3 regions of the Bradyrhizobium sp. SZCCHNRI3043 genome follow, and region 1 is predicted to be linked to each of the others. Evidence: predicted binding sites of a transcription regulator. Region 1 holds the regulator's gene; each other region holds the start of a gene.

The links. Region 1 encodes PhoB, which activates phosphate uptake and scavenging genes when phosphate is short. Its sites were predicted from a motif close to TGTCATNNANCTGTCAT; they were not measured.
Region 2: the regulator PhoB is predicted to act here: its motif matches at 2,509-2,525, upstream of QX124_RS28100 (YbhN family protein).
Region 3: the regulator PhoB is predicted to act here: its motif matches at 4,950-4,966, upstream of QX124_RS30090 (DUF47 domain-containing protein).

The regions. Positions count from the first base shown of each region.
Region 1 covers NZ_JAUHID010000001.1:651,812-658,318, forward strand. The annotation lists gene pstS (phosphate ABC transporter substrate-binding protein PstS) at 1-552, shown strand, start outside; gene pstC (phosphate ABC transporter permease subunit PstC) at 649-1,647, shown strand; gene pstA (phosphate ABC transporter permease PstA) at 1,651-2,532, shown strand; gene pstB (phosphate ABC transporter ATP-binding protein PstB) at 2,529-3,350, shown strand; gene phoU (phosphate signaling complex protein PhoU) at 3,381-4,097, shown strand; gene phoB (phosphate regulon transcriptional regulator PhoB) at 4,114-4,821, shown strand; gene QX124_RS03085 (trypsin-like serine protease) at 4,969-6,285, shown strand; gene QX124_RS03090 (HoxN/HupN/NixA family nickel/cobalt transporter) at 6,456-6,507, shown strand, end outside.
Region 2 covers NZ_JAUHID010000021.1:77,941-84,447, reverse strand. The annotation lists gene QX124_RS28120 (YdcF family protein) at 1-555, opposite strand, end outside; gene QX124_RS28115 (hypothetical protein) at 642-1,172, opposite strand; gene QX124_RS28110 (hypothetical protein) at 1,281-1,715, shown strand; gene QX124_RS28105 (ferritin-like domain-containing protein) at 1,790-2,296, opposite strand; gene QX124_RS28100 (YbhN family protein) at 2,681-3,772, shown strand; gene QX124_RS28095 (hypothetical protein) at 3,876-5,822, shown strand; gene QX124_RS28090 (DUF2147 domain-containing protein) at 6,490-6,507, opposite strand, start outside.
Region 3 covers NZ_JAUHID010000027.1:37,449-43,955, forward strand. The annotation lists gene QX124_RS30065 (ABC transporter ATP-binding protein) at 143-898, shown strand; gene QX124_RS30070 (ABC transporter ATP-binding protein) at 891-1,637, shown strand; gene QX124_RS30075 (ABC transporter substrate-binding protein) at 1,730-2,953, shown strand; gene QX124_RS30080 (branched-chain amino acid ABC transporter permease) at 3,031-3,894, shown strand; gene QX124_RS30085 (branched-chain amino acid ABC transporter permease) at 3,896-4,864, shown strand; gene QX124_RS30090 (DUF47 domain-containing protein) at 5,008-5,652, shown strand; gene QX124_RS30095 (anion permease) at 5,667-6,507, shown strand, end outside.

The DNA of each region.
Region 1 (6,507 bases):
CGCCGCTCCGACGGCTCGGGCACGACCTTCAACTTCACCTACTACCTCTCCGAGGTGAGCGCCGACTGGAAGAGCAAGATCGGCTTCAACACCGCCGTCGAGTGGCCGGTCGGTGTCGGCGCCAAGGGCAACGAGGGTGTGTCCGGCAACATCGGCCAGACCAAGAACTCGATCGGCTATGTCGAGTACGCCTATGCCAAGCAGAACAAGCTCACCTACACCGGCATGATGAACAAAGCCGGCAAGACCGTGCAGCCGACCGTCGAGGCCTTCCAGGCCGCGGCCGCGAATGCCGACTGGGCCAAGGCCCCCGGCTACTACGTGATCCTCGCCAACCAGCCCGGCGACAAGTCCTGGCCGATGACGGCGGCGACCTTCATCCTGATGCACAAGGAGCCGGCCGACAAGGCGGCGTCCGGCGAAGCCATCAAGTTCTTCAAGTGGTCGTTCGAGAAGGGCGGCAAGATGGCTGAGGAGCTCGACTACATCCCGATGCCCGACAGCGTCGTGAAGCTGATCGAGAAGACCTGGTCGGCCGACATCAAGAGCTGAGCTGGACGTATCGAAAATCCCCTCTCCCGGCCTCCGGGGGAGGGACGCTACCGGGGTTGCGGCGTGTCCAAGGAACAGGGGGCAGAATTGGCAGAGATGGCGGTTCAGACCGAAGTCAGCGATATCGCGGCCGCTGCCGGACCCTATGACCGGGCACGCGCGCTCAACGCCTTCAAGCTCGGCGACGTGACCTTCTATTGGATCACGCGGCTGTCCGCGATCTCCGTCCTGTTGATCCTGGGCGGCATCATCCTGTCGCTCATCGTTGGCGCATGGCCGGCCATGAGAGAATATGGCTTCGAATTCCTGTGGACGCGGCGCTGGGCGCCGTCGGCCGATCCGCCGGTGCTCGGCGCGCTCGGCCCTATCTACGGCACCTTGGTCACGTCCTTCATCGCGATGCTGATCGCCATTCCGGTCGGTCTGGGCATTGCGATCTTCCTCACCGAGCTGTGCCCGCAATGGCTGCGCCGTCCGATCGGACTTGCGATCGAGCTGCTCGCCGGCATTCCTTCGATCATCTACGGCATGTGGGGCTTCTTCGTGCTGGGGCCGTTCCTGGCCTATACGTTCCAGCCGTTCATGATCAATCTCTGCGCCGGCATCCCCGTGCTGCAGGACATCTTCGCCGGTCCGCCGTCCTATCTCAGCCTGTTCAACGCCTCGCTGATCCTGGCGATCATGGTGTTGCCGTTCATCACCTCGATCTCGGTCGACGTGTTCAAGACCGTCCCGCCGGTGCTGAAGGAAGCCGCCTACGGGGTCGGCTGCACCACCTGGGAGGTCGTGCGCAGCGTCGTCATTCCCTACACCCGCGTCGGCGTCATCGGCGGCGTCATGCTGGCGCTGGGCCGTGCGCTCGGCGAAACGATGGCGGTGACCTTCATCATCGGCAACTCGTTCCGGATCTCATCCTCGATCTTCGCGCCGGGCACCACGATCTCGGCCGCCATCGCCTCCGAATTCCAGGAGAGCGACGGGCTGCACCAGTCGAGCCTGATCCTGCTCGGTCTGCTGCTGTTCGTGCTCACCTTCTTCGTGCTGGCGAGCGCGCGGCTGATGCTCATGCGGCTCGAAGCCAAGGCGGGAAGATAAGCCATGTCCAGCGCTGATACGCTTACACTCGATGCGCCGGTCAATCCGATCTATGCGCGCCGGCGCCGCAGGGACATCGTGATCCGCGGCCTCTGCGTCGCCGCCGCGATGTTCGGCGTCACCTGGCTGGCGCTGATCCTGTTCACGCTGTTCTATAACGGACTCGCCGGCCTCAGCCTGCAGGTTTTTGCCGCCGACACGCCGCCACCCGGCTCCAGCGAAGGCGGCCTGCGCAACGCCATCGTCGGCTCCTTGATCATGACGATCATCGGCGTCGGCATCGGCGCGCCGCTCGGCCTGTTCGCCGGCACCTATCTCGCCGAATACGGCCGCAACGACCGCCTGACCTCGGTGATCCGCTTCATCAACGACATCCTGCTGTCGGCGCCCTCGATCATCATCGGCCTGTTCATCTATGGTGCGGTCGTGGTGCCGATGGGCGGCTTCTCGGCACTCGCGGGTTCCCTTGCATTGGCGGTCATCGTGATCCCGGTGGTGCTGCGCACCACCGAGGACATGCTGCTGCTCGTGCCCAACCCGCTGCGCGAGGCGGCGTCTGCGCTCGGCCTGCCGCGCTCGCTGGTGATCCGCCGCATCGCCTATCGGGCGGCGCGCTCGGGCCTCATCACCGGCGTGCTGCTTGCCACCGCCCGCGTCGCCGGCGAGACCGCGCCTCTGCTGTTCACCGCGCTGTCGAACCAGTTCTGGAGCCTCAACCTTTCCAGGACGATGGCGAACCTGCCCGTCACCATCAACAATTTCGTCCAGAGCCCTTATGCCTACTGGAAGCAACTGGCCTGGAGCGGAGCCCTTCTCATCACTCTGGCCGTGCTCGCCCTGAACATCGGTGCACGCATTCTCGGCGCCGAGAGGAACACCAAATGACCGAACTGTCCGTCTCCGTCAGTCAGCCCAATCACGCTCTTCACGGCAAGGCGCTTCCGGATGCGCCGGCCAAGGTGACTGCGCGCAACCTCAACTTCTACTACGGCGACCATCACGCGCTGAAGAACATCAACCTGTCGCTGGGCACCAACCGCGTCACCGCGTTCATCGGCCCGTCCGGCTGCGGCAAGTCCACGCTGCTGCGCATCTTCAACCGGATGTACGATCTCTATCCGGGCCAGCGCGCGACCGGGCAGCTGATGCTCGACAACACCAACATCCTCGATCCCAAGCTCGATCTGAATCTGCTGCGCGCCCGGGTCGGCATGGTGTTCCAGAAGCCGACGCCGTTCCCGATGACGATCTACGAGAACATCGCCTTTGGCATCCGCCTCTATGAGAAGATATCGAAGTCGGAGATGGACGACCGGGTCGAGAAGGCGCTGCGCGGCGGCGCGTTGTGGAACGAGGTCAAGGACAAGCTCAACGCCTCGGGCCTGTCGCTGTCCGGCGGCCAGCAGCAGCGACTGTGCATCGCGCGCACCGTGGCGGTCCGGCCGGAGGTGATCTTGTTCGACGAGCCGTGCTCGGCGCTCGATCCGATCTCGACCGCCAAGGTCGAGGAGCTGATCCAGGAGCTCGCCGAAAACTATACGATCGCCATCGTGACGCATAACATGCAGCAGGCGGCGCGCGTCTCCGACAAGACCGCCTTCATGTATCTCGGCGAGCTGATCGAGTTCGACGACACCAGCAAGATCTTCACCTCGCCGAGTGATCGGCGGACCCAGGATTACATCACCGGCCGGTTCGGCTGACGCCGACGACATTGTCTTCAGGAGATCATCATGGCCAGTGAACATACCGCCAAGGCGTTCGACAGCGATCTGCAGGACCTCACCCGTCTGGTATCGGAGATGGGCGGCCTCGCAGAGCGGCTGATCGTCGATTCCGTCGATGCGCTGGTGCGGCGCGACATCGCGCTCGGCCAGAAGGTGGTCGCCACCGACGCCGAGGTCGACAAGCTGCAGCGCATCATCGAGGAGCGCGCCGTGCTCACGATCGCCCGTCGCCAGCCGATGGCGGTCGACCTGCGCGAGATCGTCGGCGCGATGCGCGTGGCGACCGATCTGGAGCGCATCGGCGACCTCGCCAAGAACATCGGCAAGCGCGTCGCGGCGCTGGAGAGCGACTTCCATCCGCTGAAGCTGATCCGCGGCCTCGAGCACATGACCGATCTGGTGCAGTCGCAGGTCAAGACGGTGCTGGACGCCTATGCCGCGCATGACCTGCCGGCGGCGATGACGGTGTGGAAGGGCGACGAGGAAGTCGACGCCATCTGCACCTCGCTGTTCCGCGAGCTCCTGACCTACATGATGGAGGATCCGCGCAACATCTCGTTCTGCATCCACCTGATGTTCTGCGCCAAGAACATCGAGCGCATCGGCGATCACGCGACCAACATCGCCGAGACTGTATTCTATATGATCGAAGGCCAGCAGATCATGGACAAGCGCCCGAAGGGCGACATGACGAGCTTCGCGACGACGATTCCCGGTAACTAAGAGAGACGGTTCAGACATGGGCGCCCGAATTCTGGTGGTGGAGGACGAGGAGGCGCTGACGACGCTGCTGCGCTACAACCTCGAGGCCGAAGGCTACGAGGTCGAGACCGTGGCGCGCGGCGACGAGGCCGACACGCGGCTGAAGGAGCGCGTTCCGGATCTCGTCGTGCTCGACTGGATGCTGCCGGGCCTCTCCGGCATCGAGTTGTGCCGCCGCCTGCGCGCGCGCTCCGAGACCCGGCAACTGCCGATCATCATGCTGACGGCGCGCGGCGAGGAGAGCGAGCGCGTGCGCGGACTCGCCACCGGCGCCGACGACTACATCGTCAAGCCGTTCTCGGTGCCGGAGCTCCTGGCGCGCGTGAAAGGCCTGCTGCGGCGGGCGAGCCCGGAGCGGCTGGCGACCGTGCTGTCCTATGGCGACATCGAGCTCGACCGCGAGAAACGCCGCGTGGCGCGCTCGGGGCGGCCGATCGATCTCGGCCCGACCGAATACCGCCTGCTCGAATTCTTCCTCGAGCACCCCGGCCGCGTGTTCAGCCGCGAACAGCTGCTCGACAGCGTCTGGGGCCGCGACATCTACATCGACGAGCGCACCGTCGACGTCCATATCGGCCGCCTGCGCAAGCTGCTCAATCCCGGCCGCGAGCAGGACCCGATCCGCACCGTGCGCGGCGCCGGTTATGCGCTCGATGATCGCTTCGCCAAGAGCGAGCAGGTGTAAGGGGCGATCGGACGTGAGGACGAAGCAGGTGTGAGGCGCGAGCGGGCCCGATTGAGGAGATCGCGGTCCGCTTTCCGCCACGCCGCCGCCGTCTTGATCGTGTCTGCTTCGTGGCCCGTCACGATGTTTCGGTCCCAGCGGACGCCCTTGATCAAGACCATCATCATATCTCTTGCCGTGCTGCTCGGCGGCGCGGCGGGCGCCCCGGCCGCCGAGCTCGAAGACGCGGTCGCGGCGGCAGGCAACGGGCAGCATGCGGCGGCGATGCGACGGCTGCTGCCGCTGGCCGCCAAGGGCGATGCGCGGGCGCAGTTCGACGTCGGCTTCATGCAGGCGTTCGGCTGGGGCGTGCCGCGTAATCCGAGCGAGGCGCTGGCCTGGTACCGCAAGGCCGCCGATCAGGGGCTAGCCGTCGCGCAACATTATCTCGGCATCGCCTACGTCAATGGCGAGGGTGTTGCCTCGAACTACGGCGAAGCCAGTCGCTGGTTCAGCCGCGCGGCGGCGCAGGGCTTCGCCCAGTCGCAATACATGCTCGGCCTGATGCTGCTCGACGGCCGCGGTGTGAAACAGGACGTCGTGCAGGGCTATGCCTGGCTGGTGATGGCGGGCCGTAGTGGCGTGCGATCGGCCGGCCGCGACGTGCAGCGGGTCAGGTTGACCGAGCCGCAGCGCGTCCAGGCCCAGAGCGCCATTGCGTCCTGGCAGCCGAAACCGGAATCGGCGGATGCGGGCATTGCCACTCCGCGTCCGGAGCAACTGCTCGGGCTCGATCGCCACATCGGCGAGGTCGTCGATCCCACCTCCTGGCCGGCGTCGTCGATCGGCGTCGTCACCGTCGCGCAATACTCGAGCGGCGGCTGGTGCACCGGCACCCTGGTGGCGCCGCGCGTCGTGCTCACCGCCGCGCATTGCGTCTTCAACGGCGTGGCGCAGGTCAGCCCCGGCAATGTCCGCTTCCTGGCCGGCATGAACCGTGGCACGCCGGCGGCATCGTCGGTCGCCGACAAGCTGATCGTGGCGCCCGATTTCGTCCCGACCCGGCACGACAGATGGTCGCTCGACCGCTCGCCCGCCGATTGGGCGCTGATCGTGCTGAAGGATGCGCTGCCGTCGAAGCCGGTGGCGGTCAAGGCGCTGACCCGCGAGGAGCTCGCGGCTGCGACGACGGCCGGCACCATCTCCGAGATCGGCTATGGCCAGGAGCGGCGCTATTCGCCGACCGGCCAGCGCAATTGCAGCGCCGGCATGACCAAGGACGGGATGCTGCTGACGGTGCATTGTCTGGCCAATTTCGGCTATTCGGGCTCGCCGATCCTCGCCGAGGTCGGTGGGCAGCCTGCCGTGGTCGGCATCTTCTCGGCGTTCCACGAGGAGACCCGGCTGATGTTCGCCGCCCCCGCGAGCCAGTTCGAGGCGGTCGTGCGCCGCGAGATCGCGGCGCAGAGTGCCTCGGCGCGGTGAGGGAAGGAGCGAGAGAGACGAGGTCCCGCCGCTGGTCATGATCTGTGCGTGACTGGATAGCGGGTTGCCAAGCGAGAGGGCGGTCCGGGAAGCGCCACCCAGGTTTTCCTGCAGCTTTCGCCTGCAGCGGGGCCTTACCGAACTGGCCTGGCTCTTGCTATAGTCCGAGTATGACGATTGTTCAAATTGATCATCCTCGGGCCGCGCGGCTGCTGTGGTGGC
Region 2 (6,507 bases), on a different contig from region 1:
ATAAGGTTCGATCTTGTCCCATTCGCTCAGCACGCGGCGGCGAAACTCCGGATGGGTGTGCCACGACTGCCGCGGTACGCCGAAGCTATCGACCGTCAGCAGCATCTTCTCGACTTCGGGCCAGTGCCGCTGCAGGGTCATCGCGTAGCGCCGCGCGGTCCAGCTGTTGCCGAGGCAGATCACGCTGCCGACATTGGCGAGGCCGAGCGCGGCGTCGATCACCGGCAGCGCGAGCGCGACGTTCTCGCCGGTATTCGTGGCGTGGTGCTCTTCGAGGATGCGCTCGGCCGGAATGCCGCGCCTCACCATGGCGGCCTTGATCAGCGTACACTCCGAAAGATCAGCGCCCGGCGTGATCCCGCCGCTGACGATGGCGTGGCGGAAGTAGCCCTGCTGCCACAGCTTCACCGCCGTCTCGGCACGCAGCTCCTCGTCGACGCGGGTCCCGAACACGAACAGGAGATCGGCCGGCCGCAGCGGCGTATCGGCGAAATGCCGCGCGTTGACCGCGGCGATCTCGGCGTCATCCGGTCTGCGCAGCGCGCGATCCTGCATCGTTCTTCTCCCAACGTCGGCTCATCCTGGCATGACGCGGCGCTGTCGCGCGCTCACATTCGATGACCGGCGATGACGCCGCGTGATCACGGCAGCAGCGAGCCGGGAATATCCGTGAGCGTGTAGCTGCGCGGCCTGTTGCGGGTGATGAAGCCGCCGACATACCAGGCGAACAGCGCGGCGAAGCCGATCAGGAACAACGCTCCCGACCATTCGGCGATGACGAGCGCACGCACCAGAAGCCCGGTCATCGCCACCGCGAACAGCGCGATCGCGGCGAGCGCCGCGCCGTAGGTGAAGCGGCCGAGGCCGGCCGTGAGCCGCGCGTTGCTGCCGCTGGAGGCGAGCCGCGCATGCAGGCCGAGGATGAAAGCACGATAGGCCTCGCTCTGCGGCGCCATCAGCGCCGCCGTCTGCCAGGAAGTCGAGATGATGCTCAGCCTGCGGCCATCGCGATGGGTGATGTCGGCACGAAAACGCTTCGCCTGCATCGACACCGGCCGGTAGGACAGCCGGATCGCGGCGATGTCGGCGTACGGCCACAGGCCGGTGCGGCCGGCGAACCGCCACGACAGGCCCTGCCCCGTGAGCTCGAACTGCTGCGCGGCGCCGATCAACGACGCCTTGTAGGCGTAGCGGATCGCGTCATGGCCTTCTGTGGTGATGTCCTGGGAAATGGATCGGTCCTGTTGCGTGTGGCGCGCGCCTTATCCTACAAACGGAGCATGAGCGAAACGATCTATTTTCCGCGCCACCTGATCCTGGCCGGAGCGATGGCCGCCGGCGTGCTGCTGGCGCTGGCCGTGCACATGCTCGGCGCCCGCTACGGGCTCGATCTCGGCGGCCTGTGGCAGACCGAGAGCGGCGCCTTCATGCCGGCGGGATCGGCGATCGCCTGGTGGCTGATCGCCACGGTCGGCTTCTCCTCGGGCTATTTCATCGCCAACATCATGCACAGCGCGGTGTCGGGCGAGATCCCGCAGCGGATGCGCAACTTCCTGGTCGTAGTCGGCGTACTGATGCTGGCCGGCATCGGCCAGGCGATCTCCGGCCCGAGCCCGGTGCCGTCGGCCTCAGGTGTGCTGGCCGGCCTCGCCGCGCTCTGCCTCGGTGCCCTGATGGCGTTCTGCGGCGCCAATTTCGCGTTGCGTAAGAGCTGACGCGCGGCATCCGGATGCGACGACGCCGCGCGGGATGTCCGCGCGGCGTTTTGTCTCATCGACTGATGACGCGATCAGCTTGCGGCGCGCAGGTTGACGCCGCTCTCGGCGAGCTTGGTCAGCTTCATGTCGGTCGCCTTCTCCTCGTCGAGCGTCTTCTGCAGCACGGCGGCGCAGTCGCTGCGGCCAAGCTGCTTGGCCCAGGCGATCAGGCTGCCGTAGCGCGTGATCTCGTAGTGCTCGGCCGCCTGGGCGGCGTTGATCAGCGCTGCGTCCAGCACGGCCTTGTCGGTGACCTCGCCCGCGACCTCCTCGGCCTCCTCGATGATGCCGTCGATCGCCGGACAGTCGACCGCCTTGGCCGCGATGCCGTGCATCTTGAACACCTGCTCGAGACGCGTCACATGCGTCTTCGTCTCATCGAGATGGGTCAGAAAACCCTGCTTGAGCTTCCGATCCGTCGCCTTGTCCGCCATCTTTGGCAGCGCTTTGACGAGCTGGTTCTCGGCGTAATAGATGTCCTGCAGCTGATGAACGAACAGATCGTTCATCGTCTTGATGTCCTTGGTGAACAGTCCCATTTGCCTCATGTCCTCTTGGTTCGGGAACATGGCAGGTCCCTCCCCGACCGATCGTCGCCATGTTCGCTGTGCCCTCGGGGCGCTAACCGGCGGCCACCGCGGTTGTTCCGGCGCAACCGGCCCTGCCGGCCGGAACCGGTCGCAGAGGGCCAAGTTTGCTGGTGAACCGCGCGCGTGACCAATTGGACCGAACTGAGGCGGCCGCCAGCCATGTGACTGAAGTGTGACAGACCCGCGCCGCATGGGTCGGAGCTGAGCTGTGTCAAGGACTGCACAAGGCGCGCATTTTAGCATAAGGAACAGGCTGTCACGAATTGCCCGCCTCCATCGACCAATGGTTTCGCCTCTTTTCCAAGAACTAGTACCGCCCCGCCGGGAGGATGAATGCAGCGCCTGCTGACCACGCTCTCGCGTGGCTTCAAGAAATGGATCGGCTGGAAGCGGCTGGGGATTGCAGCGAGCCTTGCGATCATCGCCTTCGCGATCACGACGCTCGTGCGCACGCTCAAGGGCGTCGATGCCGGCGTCATCCTGACGGCGCTCACCGAAATCCCGCTCGGTCACATCGCGCTCGCGGCCTTGTGTGTGATCGGCGCGTTCTGCACGCTGACCTTCTATGACTATTTTGCACTGCGAACGATTGGCAAGAAACACGTCCCCTATCGCATCGCAGCGATGAGCGCCTTCACCAGCTATTCGATCGGCCACAACATCGGCGCCACCGTCTTCACCGGGGGCGCGATCCGGTTCCGGATCTATTCGGACTACGGCCTGTCCGCGATCGACGTCGCCAAGATCTGCTTCCTGTCGGGCCTGACCTTCTGGCTCGGCAACCTGTTCGTGCTCGGCATCGGCATGACCCTGCATCCGGCCGCCGCCACCGCGATGGACCAGTTGCCCCCGGCGATGAACCAGCTGATCGCGATCGGCATCCTCGGGGCGATCTTCGCCTATCTCGGCTGGCTGACCGCCGGCAAGAACCGCCGGCAGCTCGGCCAGAACGGCTGGAAGGTGGTGCTGCCTTCCGCGCAGCTCACGCTGGTGCAGATCCTGATCGGCGTCGTCGACCTCGGCTTCTGCGCGCTGGCGATGTACCTGCTCGTCCCCGCCGATCCTCCGATCGACTTCCTGTCGCTGTCGGTGGTGTTCATCCTCGCCACCCTGCTCGGCTTTGCCAGCCATGCGCCTGGCAGCATCGGCGTGTTCGATGCCGCGATGCTGGTGGCGCTGCCGCAGTTCGGCCGCGAGCAGCTCTTGGCCACCCTGCTCGTCTTCCGCGTGCTCTATTTCGTGATCCCCTTCGCCATCGCGATCTCGATCATGGGCATCAGGGAGCTCTGGATGAACGTCGTCAAGCCGTGGCAGGAGCGGCGCCGGCTGAACGCCGCCTGCGAGGACGAGGTCGCGGCCAAGCGCGCCGCCGCCACGGCCCCTGCCGCGGTTCCCCAGCGCATCAAGCGCCACTCCCAGCGCTGAGCAGCAATTCTCTCGCGGACGATGCGACGGTTCGATCCTCGACCGGTTGAACTCGCGTGCGGTCCTCTTATTTCCGCCCCATCGCTGACGTGAATCTTTGCGCATGACCCGAATGCCCCCTCGTCCGCTGCTCGCCGCCTGCGTCCTGGCCAGCCTGCTCGCCCCTCTCGCCGCCACCGAGGCGGCCGCGCAGTTCGGCGCAGCGCCGCTGCAGATCAGCTGGGAGGTGCGCAACCGCTTCCGTCTCTTCCGCGAGGAGCGCGACTTCCTGCTGCATACCGAGAGCACGCGCGACCGCTCCATCCTCGCCGCCGAGCAGGCGCTGGGAGTGCAGAGCGACGGCCGCGGCTGGGCGCGCAACGTCGTCAACCGGCTCTGCATCGACCTCGCCGGCCGCGTCAACGAGCCGTGCACGCGCGACAACGTCAAGGAAAGCTATCTCACACCCATCGACCATCCGGTCACCGTGCGCCTGACCGGCCCGGTGCCGGTCGGCGCCACCTGCGCCTGGTCGTTCGACGACGGCGACGGGCCGCAAACCTCGACCTTCGACTGCGCCGAGCCGGTCAATTTGCGCGTCCGCTACGGCCGCCAGACCGTGGCATCCGTCGATGTCGCCAGTCCCGAAGGCACGCGGCAGGTCTCGACCGGAATCCAGGTCCGTGACGTCCTGATCGCCGGCCTCGGCGACAGCATCGCCTCCGGCGAGGGCAATCCGGACCGCCCGATCGCGCTCGCCGACGACGGCTTCTGCTTCCGCTCCTATCTCGGCGGCCCGACCGCGCAATATTATCGGCCGAGCCGCGCCGGCTTCAAAGGCGGCCGCGCCTGCGAGGCGCCGGACACGCTGCAGAACTGGCAGAAATACAGCGCGGTCTGGCTCAACGCTGCCTGCCACCGCTCGCTCTACAGCTACCAGACCCGCACGGCGCTGGCGCTCGCGGTGCGCTATCCGCACGTCGCGGTCACCTACCTGCCGCTCGCCTGCACCGGCGCCACCATCGCCGACGGCCTGTTTGGCAGCCAGCGCGCGCGCGAATGCACGCCCGGCCGCTCGGTCGCGACCTGCGCCGGCGGCGTCAACGGCCAGCTCGGCGAGCTGCGCGAGGCGCTGACCGCGGCCAAGCGCCGCCAGCCGGACCGCAAGCTCGACCTGATTCTGCTGTCGATCGGCGCCAACGACATCAACTTCTCCGGCCTCGTCGCCGACGTCATCGTCGACACGCCGACCGAGCGCACCCTGTTCAAGCGCTCCGGCGTGATCGGCTCGGTGGATGAATCGCGCAGCGAGCTGGCGAGCGACCTGCCGCAGGGCTTTGCCAAGCTGCGCGAGGCGCTGAAGCCGCTGGTCGGCGACCTCTCGCACGTCATCTACACCTCCTACGGCAATCCGGCGCTGAGCCGTGCCGGCACGCCCTGCCCGGGCGGCCCGGCCGGCTTCGAGGTCCATCCGTCGTTCAATGCCAATCCGCAGCGGCTCGCCAAGGTCGCGGGCTTCGTCGAGAACGAGTTCCTGCCGTCGCTGCGCGGGCTGGCGCAATGCACCGCGGGAGTTCTGTGCCGCGATCCGCAGGCCGACCGCATGACCTTCGTCGATGCTCATCAGGCCGCGTTTGCCGATCACGGCTTCTGCGCCCGCTCGACGCAGGATCCGCCGTTCGACCGCGAATGCTTTTCGGCCGACGGCGCCAGCTTCGATCCGAACATCGTCAGCGCCGCCAACGAGCCGCTGCTGTGCGGCCGCGGCGCCAGCGAATATCGCCCCTATTTGCCGCGCGCGCGCTGGATCCGCGACGCCAATGACAGCTACTTCTCGGCGATGACCTATCCGCAAGGGCTGCCCGCGGCGATGCAGCCTTCCGACATCCACGATGCGAGCTGGGGCGTGCTCTCGGCCGTCTATGGCGGCGCCGTGCATCCGACCGCCGAGGGCCACGCCGCCATGGCCGATGCCGCGTTTCCGGCCGCAGCAGAGGTGCTCAACCTCGATGCGGCCGAGCCCAACGTCACGAGCCAGCCGCTGCCGCCAGCGGGAGTCGTGCGGCAGTAGCGCGCGGCCAACAATCGGCTCACCGCCGATGCACCGAGTCGCCCGTCGGCCCGACGTTGCGTCCCGGTCGCGAGCGGAGTCCGTCGATTGCGCCGAAACGGCCTGCCGCAAAAGGACGAAATTCGCCCGCCATTCCAGGTCGATGACTGCGTCCGGCCGCCTCGTGACAAAATTTCCTGTTTCTTTTTTCCAGAAATCATGCTCTGATGAGCGCATCCCGTGCTCATGAGAGGGGCGGTTCGCGGTCGTCACGAACGTGGAGTGCGGGACGCGGTGGGCGCCACCGGTCGCAGCGTGATCCGATCATGCCGACGAACGAGCGGCGGCGCACGGTGAAGTCGTAGGGTCCTGGCATCCCGATGCTGATGCCAAGCGAGCGTTGGTGATGATCCGCTCGTGACGGGGGCAAGACAGCCGGTCCCCGGGGAGAGGACGTATAAGCCGTCAAACATCGCGCAGGGAATGCCGGTTGATCGGCTTTACCTGTGGTTCCTGCCGCCTGCATTTTTTTAGCAGGCGGGCCATGGGTGAGGCCCTCACCCGGCATTCCCTGCGCCCTCTCGCTCGAGAGGGTCGCGTTCAGCTTGAAAACTCGGACGCCATGCGCCGCGAGATCACGATGGTGTGTCGCTTAACAACGACCACCAAGCTGCAGTTCGGCGGCGAACTACTTAGTCGGCGCCGG
Region 3 (6,507 bases), on a different contig from region 1:
TGCCTAACTCCCTCGATTGACGGCATATTCCGGCGCGAAGCGGTCGCGGGTGGCGGCGAGGAATCGTCCAGTCGTCCGGCAGAGCCGCCGTACAGGAAGAAGCGAGGGCCAGGCGCTGAAGGCGCCGGCTTGGGGGGAATCTTTGGCTGACGAGTTCATTCTCGAGACCCACGGATTGACGAAGGAATTCGCGGGATTTTTTGCCGTTCGCGATGTTTCGCTCAAGATCCGCCGGGGCACCATTCATGCGCTGATTGGCCCGAACGGGGCCGGCAAGACGACGTGCTTCAACCTTCTGACCAAGTTCCTGCGGCCGTCGGCCGGCAAGATTCTCTATAAGGGTCAGGATATTACGGCGACGGCGCCCGCCGACGTGGCGCGTCTTGGCCTGGTCCGCTCGTTCCAGATCTCGGCGGTGTTTCCGCATATGACGGCGCTGGAGAACGTCCGCGTCGCCCTGCAGCGCCAGCATGGCTCGTCGTTCGATTTCTGGCGCTCCAAGAGCGTTCTGAACCGCTTCAACAACCGGGCGCTGGAGCTTCTCAACGACGTGGGCCTCAGCGAGTTCGCCAACATTCCGGCGGTCGAGATGCCGTATGGGCGCAAGCGTGCGTTGGAGATCGCGACCACGCTGGCGCTCGATCCGGAGATGATGCTGCTGGACGAGCCGATGGCCGGCATGGGCCACGAGGACATCGACAAGATCGCCGCGCTGATCAAGCGCATCTCCGCCAAATACACGATCCTGATGGTCGAGCATAATCTCAGCGTCGTCGCCAACCTCTCCGACACCATCACCGTGCTCACGCGCGGCCAGGTACTGACGGAAGGGCCGTATTCGGAACTCGCCAAGGACGAGCGCGTCAAGGAAGCCTATCTGGGGGCCGGACATGCCTGAGGTGATGACGGCCAAGACGCCCACCGCTGGCGCTGTGACCAGCACCATTCTCGATGTCAAGAATCTCGAGAGCTGGTACGGCGAATCCCACATTCTCCACGGCATGAACTTCAACGTGAATGCCGGCGAGGTCGTCACCCTGCTCGGGCGCAACGGTGCCGGCAAGACCACGACCCTGAAGTCGATCATGGGAATCATCGGCAAGCGCACCGGCTCGGTCCAGTTCAACGGGCGCGAGCTGATCCGCATGACCTCCGACAAGATCGCGCGGCTCGGCATCGCGCTGTGTCCGGAGGAGCGCGGCATCTTCGCCAGCCTCGACGTGCGCGAGAACTTGCTGCTGCCGCCGGTGGTGCGGCCGGGCGGGCTCACGCTCGACCAGATCTTCGAGCTGTTCCCGAACCTGAGGGAGCGGCTGAAGAGCCAGGGCACCAAGCTGTCGGGCGGCGAGCAGCAGATGCTGGCGATCGCGCGCATTCTGCGCACCGGCGCCAGTTTCCTGATGCTGGACGAGCCGACCGAGGGTCTCGCGCCAGTCATCATCCAGCAGATCGGCCACACCATCGCGCGGCTGAAGAAGGAAGGCTTCACGATCCTCCTGGTCGAGCAGAACTTCCGCTTCGCCTCGACGGTCGCCGACCGCTACTACGTGGTCGAGCACGGCAAGGTCATCGACGGTTTCGCCAATGCCGATCTGTCGGCCAACATGGATAAGCTGCATACTTATCTCGGCGTCTGACCGGCGCCGGCGACGTTGACTTGGCGGTTTCCTCCCGCGGTCTTCTCTACGGTCTTCTTGGCAGTTTTGTTGGAAAGTTCTGGAAGTTGGAAATGAAGAGCAAATTCATCGCGTCATTGCTGCTGGGAACGGCGCTCACTCTCGCCGCTGGCAGCGTCGCTTCGGCCGGCGACAAGACCGTCAAGATCGGCGCGCTGTCCGATCAGTCGGGCCTATATGCCGATCTCGGCGGTCCCGGCTCGACGCTCGCGGCGCAGATGGCGATCGAGGATTCCGGCCTCACCGCGAAGGGCTGGAAGATCGATGTCATCTCCGGCGATCACCAGAACAAGCCGGATATCGGCACCGCGATCGCGCGGCAGTGGTTCGACGTCGACAAGGTCGACGTCATCGTCGACGTGCCGAACTCGGGCGTGGCGCTCGCCGTCAACAACGTCGTCAAGGAAAAGAACGGTGTCTACATCAATTCGGGCGCCGCGACCTCGGATCTCACCAACGCGCAGTGCTCGCCCAACACGGTGCACTGGACCTACGACACCTACATGCTGGCGCACACCACCGGCCAGGCGCTGGTCAAGGCGGGCGGCTCGACCTGGTTCTTCCTGACGGCAGACTACGCCTTCGGCGCCGCGCTGGAGCGCGATACCACGGCGGTCGTCACCGCCAATGGCGGCAAGGTGATCGGCGGCGTCAAGCATCCGCTCAACACCTCCGACTTCTCGTCCTTCCTGCTGCAGGCCCAGTCGTCGAACGCCAAGGTCATCGGCCTCGCCAATGCCGGCGGCGATACCACCAATACGATCAAGCAGGCGGCCGAGTTCGGCATCAATAAGGGCGGCCAGAAGCTTGCCGCGCTGTTGCTGTTCCTGACCGACGTCAAGTCGATCGGGCTCGACATCGCGCAGGGCCTCAACTTCACCGAGACTTTCTACTGGGACATGAACGACCAGACCCGCGCCTTCTCCGAGCGGTTCGCCAAGCGGATGAAGAACGGTGCGCCGCCGACCATGGTCCAGGCCGGCGTCTATGCCGGTCTCGCGCATTACTTCAAGGCGCTGGACGCGCTGGGCGAGAACCCGCACGACGGCACCAAGATCGTCGACAAGATGAAGTCGATCCCGACCGAGGATACGCTGTTCGGCAAGGGCGAGATCCAGCCCAACGGCCGCACCATCCACACCGCCTATCTGTTCGAGGTCAAGAAGCCCTCGGAGTCCAAGGGCCCGTGGGATCTCTACAAGCTGGTCGGCTCGGTGCCGGGCGACCAGGCCTTCACGCCGCTCGACAAGAGCGCGTGCGCCTTGTTGAAGAAATGAACCGCTGTGGCTCCGGCGGCTGACGTCGCCGGGGCCGCCATCTTCTGGGAAACGCCGAGAGAAAACAGAACAAGACGATGCAGGCCCTCTACGCACAGCTCCTGGTCGGACTGATCAACGGCTCGTTCTACGCGCTGCTCAGTCTCGGGCTTGCCGTCATCTTCGGCATGCTCAACATCATCAATTTCGCCCATGGCGCGCTCTACATGATGGGCGCGTTCTGCGCCTATTTCCTGCTCAACCTCGGCGGCATCAATTACTGGTGGGCGCTGCTGCTGGCGCCGATCATCGTCGGCGTCTTCGGCATGATCCTCGAGCGCACCATGCTGCAATGGATCGCCGGGCTCGACCATCTCTACGGACTGCTTCTGACGTTCGGACTGGCGCTGATCATCCAGGGCGTGTTCCAGAACTTCTTCGGCTCGTCCGGCCTGCCTTATGCGATCCCGGATCAGCTCCGTGGCGGCATGAATCTCGGCTTCATGTATCTGCCCGTCTATCGCGGCTGGGTCGTCATCTTCTCCCTGGTCGTCTGTCTGGCGACCTGGTTCCTGATCGAGCGGACCCGGCTCGGCGCCTACCTGCGCGCCGCCACCGAGAATCCGACATTGGTGCGGGCGTTCGGCATCAACGTGCCGCGCATGATCACGCTGACCTACGGCCTCGGCGTCGGGCTCGCGGCCCTCGCCGGCGTGCTGTCGGCGCCGATCAACCAGGTGCGGCCCCTGATGGGCGAGCACATCATCATCGTGGTGTTCGCGGTGGTCGTGATCGGCGGCATGGGCTCGATCATGGGCTCGATCATCACCGGCTTCCTGCTCGGCGTGATCGAGGGACTGACCAAATATTTCTATCCCGAGGCTTCCAACACCGTGGTCTTCGTTCTGATGGTCCTGGTGCTGCTGGTGAAGCCGACGGGTCTGACCGGACGGGCGGCCTGACATGACATCCATCACCGACACGACCCTGCCGATCACCCCGCGCGCGATGCGCGACGAGATGATCGTGTTCGTCATCATGGCGGCGCTGCTGGCGATCGTACCGTGGACCGGGCTGTACCCGTTCTTCGTCATGCAGGCGCTGTGCTTCGCGCTGCTCGCCTGCGCCTTCAACCTCCTGATCGGCTATGGCGGCCTGCTGTCGTTCGGCCACGCGATGTTCCTGGGAACGGCCGGCTACTGCAGTGCCCACGCGCTGAAGGTGTGGGGGCTGCCGCCCGAGCTCGGCATCTTCACAGGCGTCGCCGGATCGTTCGTCCTGTCGGTGATCACCGGCTACATCTCGATCCGCCGCCAGGGCATCTATTTCGCGATGATCACGCTGGCGCTGTCGCAGCTGCTGTATTTCATCTATCTGCAGGCGCCGTTCACCCATGGCGAGGACGGCATCCAGGGCATTCCCCAGGGGCGGATGTTCGGCATCCTCGACCTGTCCAGGCCGACGGTGCTCTATTACGTCGTGCTGGTCGGCTTCCTCGCCGGTTTCCTGCTGATCTTCCGCACCATCAACTCGCCGTTCGGCGAAGTGCTGAAATCGATCCGTGAGAACGAGCAGCGGGCGATCTCGCTGGGTTACAAGACCGACCATTACAAGCTGCTCGCCTTCATTCTGTCCGGGACGCTGGCCGGCTTGGCTGGCGCGTTGAAGGTGTTCGTGGCCCAGAACGCCTCGCTGACCGACGTCGAGGTGGCGATGTCCGGGCAGATCGTGCTCATGACCCTGGTCGGAGGGCTCGGCACCGTGTTCGGCCCCGTGGTCGGCGCGTTCGTGATCGTCGGCATGCAGCAATATCTGTCCGGCTTCGGCCAGTGGGTGACGGTGATCCAGGGCGTGATCTTCGTCGCCTGCGTGCTCACCTTCCGCCGCGGCGTGGTCGGCGAAATCGCCCATCTGTTCAAACGATCCCTTTAAGCCGTTGATCTGAAAAGAGATCGTCGAAAGGGCAGAAAGCGGTGGATGAACCGGCCACCGCTTCTGCTGGTGCGCGATCCGGAGTATGACAGTTCTGTGACGGGCCGGCCCTGGCCTGTTTCGGAATGGATGGATCTCGTCCCATGCTGCACTGGTTTCGCGCCGTCCTCCCGCGGGAGGAGCGGTTTTTCGATTTGTTCGCCCGCCACAACAAGGTGGTGATTCAGGGCGCCCATGCGCTGCAGGACATGCTGCAGGGCGGTGACGACATCCTCGCCCACTGCCAGCGCGTCAGCCAGTTCGAGAACGAGGCCGACAACATCACCCGCGAAGTGCTGACCGCGGTCCGCCGCACCTTCATCACCCCGTTCGACCGCGGCGACATCAAGAACCTGATCACCTCGATGGACGATGCCATCGACCAGATGCAGCAGACCGCCAAGGCCGTGGTGCTGTTCGAGGTCAAAGAGTTCGAGCCGACCATGCGCGAGATGGGCACCTTGCTGGTCGATTGCGCCAATCTGATCGGCCGCGCGCTGCCGTTGCTGCAGGCGATCGGCCAGAACGTGCCGATGATCACCGCGATCACCGAGGAGATGACCAAGCTCGAGGGCCGGGTCGACGACCTCCACGACATCGGGCTGAAGGAGCTGTTCCTCAAGCACCGCAAGGCCAATACCATGGACTTCATCGTCGGCGCCGAGATCTACGACCATCTGGAGAAGGTCGCCGACCGCTTCGACGACGTCGCCAACGAGATCAATTCGATCATGATCGAACAGGTCTAGGGTAGGGCCGCGCCGTGGACGCTCAACTCGGCCTTCCGATCCTGGTCGGCCTCATCGCCGTTGCGCTCGCCTTCGATTTCCTGAACGGCCTGCACGACGCCGCCAACTCGATCGCGACCATCGTTTCGACCCGCGTGCTCCGGCCGCAATATGCGGTGTTCTGGGCCGCATTCTTTAATTTCGTCGCGTTCGCGGTGTTCGGCCTCCACGTCGCGCAGACCATCGGTACAGGGATCATCGATCCCGCCATCGTCGACGCCCAGGTGATCTTCGCGGCCCTGGTCGGCGCCATCGTCTGGAACCTCGTCACCTGGGCGGCCGGCATTCCCTCGTCGAGCTCACACGCGCTGATCGGCGGCCTGGTCGGGGCAGGGGTCGCCAAGGCCGGCATCTCGGCCGCCGTCTGGAGCGGCCTGTCGAAGACCGTGCTCGCGATCGTGCTGTCGCCGCTGGTCGGGCTGGTGCTGGCGATGGTCCTGGTCGCGATCGTGTCCTGGGCCTCGGTGCGCTCGACGCCGTTCGCGGTCGACCGCGCCTTCCGCATCCTGCAATTCGCCTCGGCCTCGCTGTATTCGCTCGGCCATGGCGGCAACGACGCGCAGAAGACGATGGGCATCATCGCCGTGCTGCTGTATTCGCAGGGCCATCTCGGCAACGAGTTCACGGTGCCGTTCTGGGTCGTGCTGTCGTGCCAGGCGGCGATGGCGCTGGGCACCCTGATGGGCGGCTGGCGCATCGTCCGCACCATGGGCCTGCGCATCACCAAGCTGAACCCGATGCAGGGTTTCTGCGCCGAGACCGGCGGCGCGATCACGCTGTTCCTGGCGACCTTCCTCGGCGTGCCCGTCTCGACCA